DNA from 2 places in the Tepidicaulis sp. genome. Region 1 is predicted to be linked to the other one. Evidence: predicted binding sites of a transcription regulator. Region 1 holds the regulator's gene; the other holds the start of a gene.
What was found. The regulator HrcA, encoded in region 1, represses chaperone genes, less so after heat shock. The targets are predictions, from matches to a motif close to GTTAGCACTCNCNNNNNGNGAGTGCTAAC.

Region 1 (4,412 bases):
TATAGCCTTTCAGATAGGCCGTTTCGACGCTGGTCGGATTGGCCTCCATGGAAATTTCCGTTCCCTGGGGCATGTGCCAGAGCCCAGCCACCGCATCGATGAGCTTTGTGACCGTCTGCGGCGTCATCAGAGAGGGCGTGCCGCCGCCGAAGAAAAGCGAGGTAAGCGTGCGCGGCCCGGAAAGCGCGCGGAAATATGTCAGCTCACGGATGATAGCATCGACATAGGCCTCTTCCGGCACGTCCCGCATGACATGGCTGTTGAAGTCGCAATAGGGGCATTTCGACAGGCAGAAAGGCCAATGGATATAGACCCCGAAACCGCCTTCGGTTTCGGCGGGAGAAGAGGCGGCGCGGGCGCTATCGTCCAGCGGCAAAGCAGGCATCCGTCAATTGCTTGAAAGCATCGGCCCGGTGCGACATGGCGTGTTTGCGCGCCGGGTCCATCTCCCCGAAGGTAATCTCATGACCCTCGGGCTGAAAGACCGGATCGTAGCCGAAGCCTTTTTCCCCGCGCGGCGGCCAGACAAGCTGGCCATCGACGCGGCCTTCGAAATACTCCACATGCCCGTCCGGCCAGGCAAGCGCGAGCCCGCAGACGAAATGCGCGCTGCGGTCGCTTGCCCCCTTTTCGGCCAGCGCGCGCTCGACCTTTTCCATGGCAAGGCGGAAGTCTTTTTCCGGCCCCGCCCAGCGGGCCGAATAAATGCCGGGATCGCCGCCCAGCGCATGGACGGCCAGGCCGCTATCATCGGCCAGCGCCGGCAGGCCGGAGGCATCAGCGGCGGCGCGGGCTTTGAGCTCGGCATTTTCGCGGAATGTGGCGCCCGTTTCTTCCGGTTCCGGCAGGCCGAGATCGCCCGCCGATACCGTTTCGATACCGAAAGGAGAGAGCAATTCCCCAATCTCCCGCACCTTGCCTTGATTGTGGCTCGCCACGACAAGCTTCGGGTCGGTGAAAAGACGCGCGCTCATAGTTGCTCCTTTAAAGGGTCCGCTCCTTGAGGCAAGCCCGCTTACTTCAGCCCGGCGGCCTCGTTCTGCAGGCGCACGAGATCGGCAATGGAATCCTTGGCAAGGCCCATCAGCGCGGAAAGTTCGTCCTGAGAGAACGGCTCGCCTTCCGCCGTGCCCTGGATTTCCACGATGCCGCCCGTGCCGGTCATGACGAAATTCGCATCCGTGTCGGCGGTGGAATCTTCGGCGTAATCCAGATCGCAGACCGGCGTGCCTTCATAAATGCCGCAGGAAATCGCCGCCACATTGTCTTTGATCGGCGAGGCGGTGAGCATGCCGCGCTCCATCATCCAGGCGACGCATTGCTGCAGCGCCACCCAGCCGCCGGTGACGGAGGCCGTGCGCGTGCCGCCATCGGCCTGAATGACGTCGCAGTCCACCGTGATCTGCCGCTCGCCCAGCGCCTTCATATCCACCACCGCGCGCAAGGACCGCCCGATCAGGCGCTGGATTTCCTGGGTGCGGCCCGACTGCTTGCCCGCCGAGGCTTCCCGGCGCATGCGCTCATTGGTGGAGCGGGGCAGCATGCCGTATTCCGCCGTCACCCAGCCCTTGCCCTGGCCTTTCAGCCAAGGCGGCGTGCGCTCCTCAAGGCTTGCGGTGCACAGCACATGCGTGTCGCCGAAGCGCACGAAACAGGAGCCTTCGGCTTTTTTCGCATAGCCCGGCTCGAGAATAACGGGGCGCATTTCATGGGGGGCACGGCCGGACGGACGCATGGCATCTCCTGCTTTCAAGATGTGAGACTTTAAGGGGCGCACAAGACCGGGCGCGGGCTTATGTGTCAAGCAGGAGCGCACGCATAAGGGCAGGGCAATTGACGCAGCCCCACGGGCTGCCTAGATTTTTAGCCGTCAGATCAAGGCCTTCCGCCTTTTCCGGGGGCCGTTTTGAAGGAAGCGCGCGCCGCGATGGTTGCCATCAAGGACATAAACGACCGCTCCCGCGAGATTTTCCGCGGGATTGTGGAAACCTATCTGGAGACGGGCGAGCCCGTGGGCTCGCGCTATCTCTCGCGCCATCTCGGCGTCGATCTGTCCGCCGCCTCGATCCGCAATGTGATGTCGGATCTGGAATCCCTCGGCCTGCTCTTTTCCCCGCATACCAGCGCCGGGCGCATTCCGACCGATGCGGGGCTTCGCATGTTCGTCGACGGGCTCCTGCAGGTCGGCATTCTCTCCGAGGACGAGCAAAGCCAGATCGAAACCCAGATCACTCAGTCCAATCAGGGCGCGGGCAGCGTGGAAGATGCATTGCGCGAAGCTTCGATGCTGCTTTCGGGCCTCTCGCGCTGCGCCGGGCTCGTGCTTGCGCCCAAAACCGAATCCCGCCTCAAGCATGTCGAATTCGTGCCCATGGATGCGCGCCGCGCGCTGGTCGTCATGGTCACCGAAGACGGGTCGGTGGAAAACCGCGTCATCGATCTGCCCCAGGGCCTGCCGCCTTCCGCGCTGCAGGAAGCGACGAATTTCCTCAATGCCAAATTGCGCGGCCTTTCCGTTGCCGATGCGCGCCGCCGCCTGCAAGCGGAGATCGAGCAGACCCGGCGGGAGATTTCGGAACTGACGAGCCGCATCGTCGAAGAAGGCTTTGCCACCTGGTCGGGCGCGGGCGCACCGGCGTCGGGGCCCGATGCGCTGCTCTCCCGCTCGCTTATCGTCACCGGCCAGTCGCGCCTTCTCGATGATGTCACCGCGATGGAGGATCTCGAACGTGTGCGGCTCCTCTTCGAGGAACTAGAAAACAAGACCGATGTCGTGCAGCTTCTCGGCCTTGCCGAGGAAGCGGAAGGGGTGAAACTTTTCATCGGCTCGGAAACGAAACTCTTCGGCCTTTCCGGCTCTTCCGTCGTCGTCAAACCGTTCCGCGATCAGGACCGGCAAATCGTCGGGGTAATCGGCGTCATCGGCCCGACGCGGCTCAATTACGCGCGCATCATCCCCATGGTCGATTATACGGCCGGTGTCGTCAGCCGCCTGCTCAGCCGCGGACCCTTAAGCTGAAAGGCGCGTGGCAGGCCCATGCCTTGACACGGGCGGTGAGGAAGCGCATCTCTTGCCCGTCTTTCACCGGACACGTTTCGAACCGTTAAGAACAGGACGCTTTAAAGCCCATGAGTGAGGAAAAACCGGCCAAGACCCCGTCTGACGACACGCCGCAGGAAAACGGCGAAAGCGCGCCGGACGCCGGTGCCCAGATGGGCGCGGAGGCGGCGGCTGCCGTCAATGAGGACCCCTCCATTCTGGAAGGCGACGAGGGCGGCAAAGACGCGCTCGAGGCCGAGCTTGCCGAAACCAAGGACCGGCTTTTGCGCCTTGCCGCCGAGCTTGAAAACACGCGCCGCCGCGCCGAGCGCGAGAAGCAGGACGCCGCCCGTTACGGGGCTGCCAGCTTTGCCCGCGACGTCCTGTCCGTTGCCGACAATCTGCGCCGCGCCATCGATGCGGTGCCCGAAGAAGAACGCGCCAATGCCAGCGCGATCATCGAAGGCGTGGAAATGACCGAGCGCGCGCTGCACTCGGCCTTCGAGCGCCATGGCATCAAGCCCATCGCGCCGGAGCCCGGCGACAAGTTCGACGCCAACTTCCATGAAGCCATGTTCGAGATCCCGAATACGGGCCTGCCGAACGGCGCCATCGTGCAGGTGGTGGAGACCGGCTACATGATCGGCGACCGGCTTTTGCGCGCTGCCCGCGTCGGCCTTGCCAAGGGCGAGGCAGGCGGCAATGGCGGCGGCGCCGGCGGCAAGGTCGACACGACGGTCTAAGCCGGCCCGCCTTACCGGCCATTCTCCCGGCAGCGTCATCAAGGTGACATAGAAGCAAGCTAGGAAAGGACCCCGCGAGTGACCCTTGGTCACTATCATCTGTCCTGCGCGAGGTCCCTATGGAACGCACCGCCCCTGCCCGTCCGCTTTTCGAGGAACGCGAGATCGCTATTCTCACCGCCGCGCGCGCGCTTTTTCAGCGCGAGGACTGGGAACTCGTGACGATCGACGAGATCGCGGCGAAAGCACAGATCGGCAAGGGCACGGTCTATAAGCATGTGACGAGCAAGGACGAGCTTTATGCGCGCCTTGCCATGGAGATCGACCGGCGCCTTCTGGCGCGGATCGAGGCGATCGACGATGCCGCGCCGCCGCTCGATCAGCTTGCCGCTTATATCGCCGCCTTCTGGCAACTTGCGGACCTGCCGCCCGAAGAGCGTAATCTCATGCAATATTGCGGGCGGGTCAGTTTCCGCCGCCGCTTGCCCGTACCCATGCGCGCCGATTGGGGCATGATCGAGCAGCAATTGCGCGACCGGCTGCTCGCCATCTTGCGCGCCGGGGTCAGCACTGATCTCATTGAGCCGCGCTCCGACGATTTGCTGCTTTTCGGCGTCCAATCCGCCCTG
Region 2 (4,412 bases), 780 kb from region 1:
TGACGGGGCATGATTACATCATGCCGCCCATGCCGCCCATTCCGCCCATGCCGCCCATATCGGGCATGCCGCCGCCGGCGCCTTCTTTCTTCGGCTTCTCGGCGATCATGGCTTCCGTGGTGATCAGAAGCGCGGCAACGGAGGCTGCGTCCTGAAGCGCGGTGCGCACGACCTTGGTCGGGTCGATAATGCCTTCTTCGACCATATCGACATATTCTTCGGTCTGTGCGTTGAAGCCGAAGGTCACCTTTTTGCTTTCCAGCACTTTGGCGACGACGATGGAGGCTTCCACGCCCGCATTTTCCACGATCTGACGGATCGGGGCTTCGAGCGCGCGGCGCACGATGTTGATGCCGGCCTGAATGTCGGCATTGTCATCGCTGAGCGCGGCAACGGCTTTCGTTGCCTGCAGAAGCGCGGTGCCGCCGCCCGGTACGATGCCTTCTTCAACGGCAGCGCGGGTGGCGTTCAGCGCGTCGTCCACGCGGTCTTTACGCTCTTTCACTTCGACTTCCGTCGCACCGCCGACCTTGATCACCGCAACGCCGCCGGCGAGTTTCGCCAGGCGTTCTTGCAGTTTTTCGCGGTCGTAATCGGAGGTGGTTTCTTCGATCTGACGGCGGATCTGCTCGGTGCGTGCTTCGATGTCTTTCTTCTTGCCCGCGCCGTCGACGATCGTCGTGTCGTCTTTCGTGATGTTGACGCGCTTGGCCTGGCCGAGCATGTCGATCGTCACGTTTTCCAGCTTGATGCCCAGATCTTCCGAGATCACCTGGCCGCCCGTCAGGATCGCGATGTCCTCGAGCATGGCCTTGCGGCGGTCGCCGAAGCCCGGCGCTTTCACGGCAGCGATCTTCAGGCCGCCGCGCAGCTTGTTGACCACGAGGGTCGCCAGCGCTTCGCCTTCGATGTCTTCTGCAATGATGAGCAGCGGACGGCCCGACTGCACGACCGATTCCAGGATCGGGATCATCGCCTGCATGGAGGAGAGTTTCTTCTCATGCAGCAGAATGTAGGGATCGTCGAGTTCGGCGATCATCTTTTCCGCATTGGTGATGAAGTAAGGCGAGAGATAGCCGCGGTCGAACTGCATGCCTTCCACGACTTCCAGTTCGCTTTCCAGGCTCTTGGCTTCTTCGACCGTGATCACGCCTTCATTGCCGACTTTCGACATGGCATCGGCGATCATCTGACCGATTTCGCGTTCGCCGTTTGCCGAGATTGTGCCGACCTGAGCGATTTCCGAGTTGTCTTTGACTTTCTTGGAGCGCTTTTTCAGGTCTGCGACGGCGGCGAGAACCGCTTTGTCGACACCGCGCTTCAGGTCCATCGGGTTCATGCCGGCGGTCACGGCCTTAGCGCCTTCGCGCACGATCGCCTGGGTCAGAACCGTTGCGGTGGTGGTGCCGTCGCCAGCCGTGTCATTGGTCTTGGAGGCGACTTCGCGCACCATCTGCGCGCCCATGTTTTCGAACTTGTCTTCAAGCTCGATTTCCTTGGCGACCGACACGCCGTCTTTCGTGGTGCGCGGAGCGCCGAAAGACTTTTCGATCACCACGTTGCGGCCTTTCGGGCCGAGCGTGACTTTTACTGCATCGGCCAGAATGTCCACGCCTTTGAGCATACGCTGGCGGGCGTCGTTGCCGAATTTGATTTCCTTAGCCATAGTCCTCAGATCCTTCTCTCAAGGTCTAGTCTTGAGCGTTATCCTTAAAAGCGGTGCGCGGCAGGCGGCATGAAAAAAGCCGTCCTGCGAAAGCAGCACAGCTTCTTATTCGATGATGCCGAGAATGTCGGATTCCTTCATGATCAGCAGGTCTTCGCCGCCGACCTTCACTTCCGTGCCGGACCATTTGCCGAAGAGCACCTTGTCGCCCTTTTTGACGTCAAGTTTCACGGTCTTGCCGGATTCGTCTTTGGCGCCCGGGCCAACGGCCACGACTTCGCCCTGGGACGGCTTTTCCTGAGCCGTTTCGGGAATGATGATGCCGCCAGAGGTCTTGGTGTCCTCTTCAACCCGGCGAACGAGCACGCGATCGTGCAAAGGACGGAACTTCATCTGAATGTCTCCCTTGAACCCCGTCTAAGAGATTGGAATTCATGAATTTTTCAAGATTGTTAGCACTCCCCTCATGTGAGTGCTAACAAAGGTCGCCGCACAAATAGGCACATGCCCGGCCCCTGTCAAGAGACCCTGGGAAGCGGCGGGGTGATTCTTTTAAGACGCCTGCGCAGCCGGATTTTGCCGGGAGCGCGCCGCACCTGCGGCAGGCTGGGCGAAGGCGAGAACCGGCGCGCCTTCGCTCCCATTGCTCCCTTGTCTGGCCAAGTGGTCGCAAAGCGCACCGGTGAAAAGGGCAAGGCCCAGCATTTCGAGGGTTTCTTCGCATATCGCGAGGAGCGCGACGAGCGGCGCCTCTTCACCTTGAGCCGTAATGACATAGCCGGAAGCCATTTCAAGCCCGAGTGCCCCGCCGACGAAAAGCGTGCCCGAGGCGATGAAAAGCGCCGCGCTGCGCCGGGGCAGAGAAAGAAGGAAAGGCACCATGGCAAGGCCGAAGCCGCCCACAAGCACGAGGGCGGGCAGTACCCAGGCCCAGTAGAAGATGCCGCTCAGCCCGAACGCACTGCGCAAGGGCTCGATAAAGACTTCATGGATGCCCGTTGCCTCATCGAGCGAGAGATAGGCAAAGGCCGCAGCCAGCGCGAGCCAGGAGCGGGTATGCCCGCGGCCTTGGCTTTCGGCCTGGCGGGCGGCCTGGCGGGCGGTAAGAAAAAGCAGACCTGCCGAAGCCATCATCATGAGAGAGGAATACCAGGCGCCGAAATTCATCTCCGAGTCGAGATTGAGGTGGCGCAGGTCTTTCAGCGCCGTGTCATAGCCGATCGCGCCGAGCGCTGCTTCGCGCACCAGGGCAAGCCCGGCCAGCACCGCCGTGCCGGTAAAAAGCAGCCGCCACACGGCCCGCGCATTTATCCTCAGCATCCGTCATCCCCGTTTGAGCAAATCATCTGGTCCCGCCCTTGCAAGACTTGGCTCAATTATCGGCCTGCAACCAAAGAGGGGGATAAGTGGTCATGATTACGGGAGATTTCAGGCAAATACGCACGGGCGCCTTGCGGCGGCTCGGGCGTGAATTGTCCCAAAGCGGGAAGTTTGGGCGCAGCAAAAGCCTTGCCCTGTTTCAAAACGGGCTAAGAAAGCTCCTCATCCTGCTGCTTTCGATGCGTGATGACGGCCCGCTCGGGCTGTTGGGGTTCGCGCGCATGGGAGCGGAAAAAGCGCTGATGGCACCGCAGGGCTTTTTCCAGCGCCGCCCGGAAAACGCTTATGCGCATCCCGACGGGCTGGTGGATCTCGGCGGCTCGATGAATGCGGCCCGCCTGATCGGGGCTTATGCGCAAGGGGTCTATCCCTGGAACCACGCAAGCCCCGTGAAATGGTGGTCGCCGTCGAAACGCGCCGTGCTTTTCTTCGGTGATCTGCGCATCGAAAAGAATCTGCGCCGCCTTCTGCGCCAGAAGCGCTACAGCGTTACTTTCGATGTGGATTTTGAAAGCGTGATGCGCGGCTGCGCCCGCCCGCGCCCCGGCCGTCTGCCGATCACCTGGATCGACGAGGATATGGTGAGGGCTTACCGCCGGCTCTTTGCGCTCGGCCGCGCCCATTCCGTGGAGGTCTGGGACCGGGACGGCACGCTGGTCGGCGGCCTTTACGGCGTGGTGCAAGGCGGCGTCTTCGTCATCGAATCGCAATTCGCCGAGATGCGCGACGCGTCCAAAGTCGGCTTCGTCACCCTGATGCGCCATTTGAAGGAATGGGGGTTCGTTGCCGCCGATGGCAAGGTGATGACGGGGCATCTGAAGAATTTCGGTATGACCGACATTTCCCGTTCCGCCTATCTCGGCCTGTTGCATGCAAGCCGTGAGCACCAGGCGCCGCAGATATGGCTTGCCGATCCGGCGCTCGACCCGGCGGGATGGAAACCGGAAGACGATTATCTGACGGTTTAAGGCTCCTCCCTCTTTGGCAAACGCCCCGGCTCATCCGCCGGGGCGTTTTTCGTTTCCGGCCCGAGCGTCTATAGTCCCGGCCAAGAAAACGGGAAGGGGAGAGAGATGACAGGTTCATTCGTCAATGAAGCGCTGATCGGCAAGAAAGAGGGGGCAAGGGAGCTGGCAACACCGGCGCTCGTCATCGACCTGCCGGCCTTCGAGCGCAATGTCAAAACCATGGCCGAGCATTGCGCGCGCGCCGGCCTCACGCTTCGCCCCCATGCCAAGACCCATAAATGCGCCGAGATCGCCCGGCGCCAGATTGCGGCAGGGGCCGTGGGTATTTGCTGCGCCAAACTCGGCGAAGCTGAGGTCATGGCTAAGGCCGGCATCGAAAACATTCTCCTAACCTCGCC

Region 2: a site for HrcA is predicted at 2,118-2,146, ahead of ACOQOT_RS03400 (co-chaperone GroES). Genes of this name have one in related genera too.

The regions. Positions count from the first base shown of each region.
Region 1 is NZ_OZ244942.1:3,522,432-3,526,843, reverse strand. It holds gene hemW (radical SAM family heme chaperone HemW) at 1-385, opposite strand, end outside; gene rdgB (RdgB/HAM1 family non-canonical purine NTP pyrophosphatase) at 360-974, opposite strand; gene rph (ribonuclease PH) at 1,016-1,735, opposite strand; gene hrcA (heat-inducible transcriptional repressor HrcA) at 1,928-3,019, shown strand; gene grpE (nucleotide exchange factor GrpE) at 3,130-3,783, shown strand; gene ACOQOT_RS16900 (TetR/AcrR family transcriptional regulator) at 3,903-4,412, shown strand, end outside.
Region 2 is NZ_OZ244942.1:722,912-727,323, forward strand. It holds gene groL (chaperonin GroEL) at 14-1,666, opposite strand; gene ACOQOT_RS03400 (co-chaperone GroES) at 1,772-2,059, opposite strand; gene ACOQOT_RS03405 (hypothetical protein) at 2,219-2,986, opposite strand; gene aat (leucyl/phenylalanyl-tRNA--protein transferase) at 3,226-4,014, shown strand; gene ACOQOT_RS03415 (DSD1 family PLP-dependent enzyme) at 4,120-4,412, shown strand, end outside.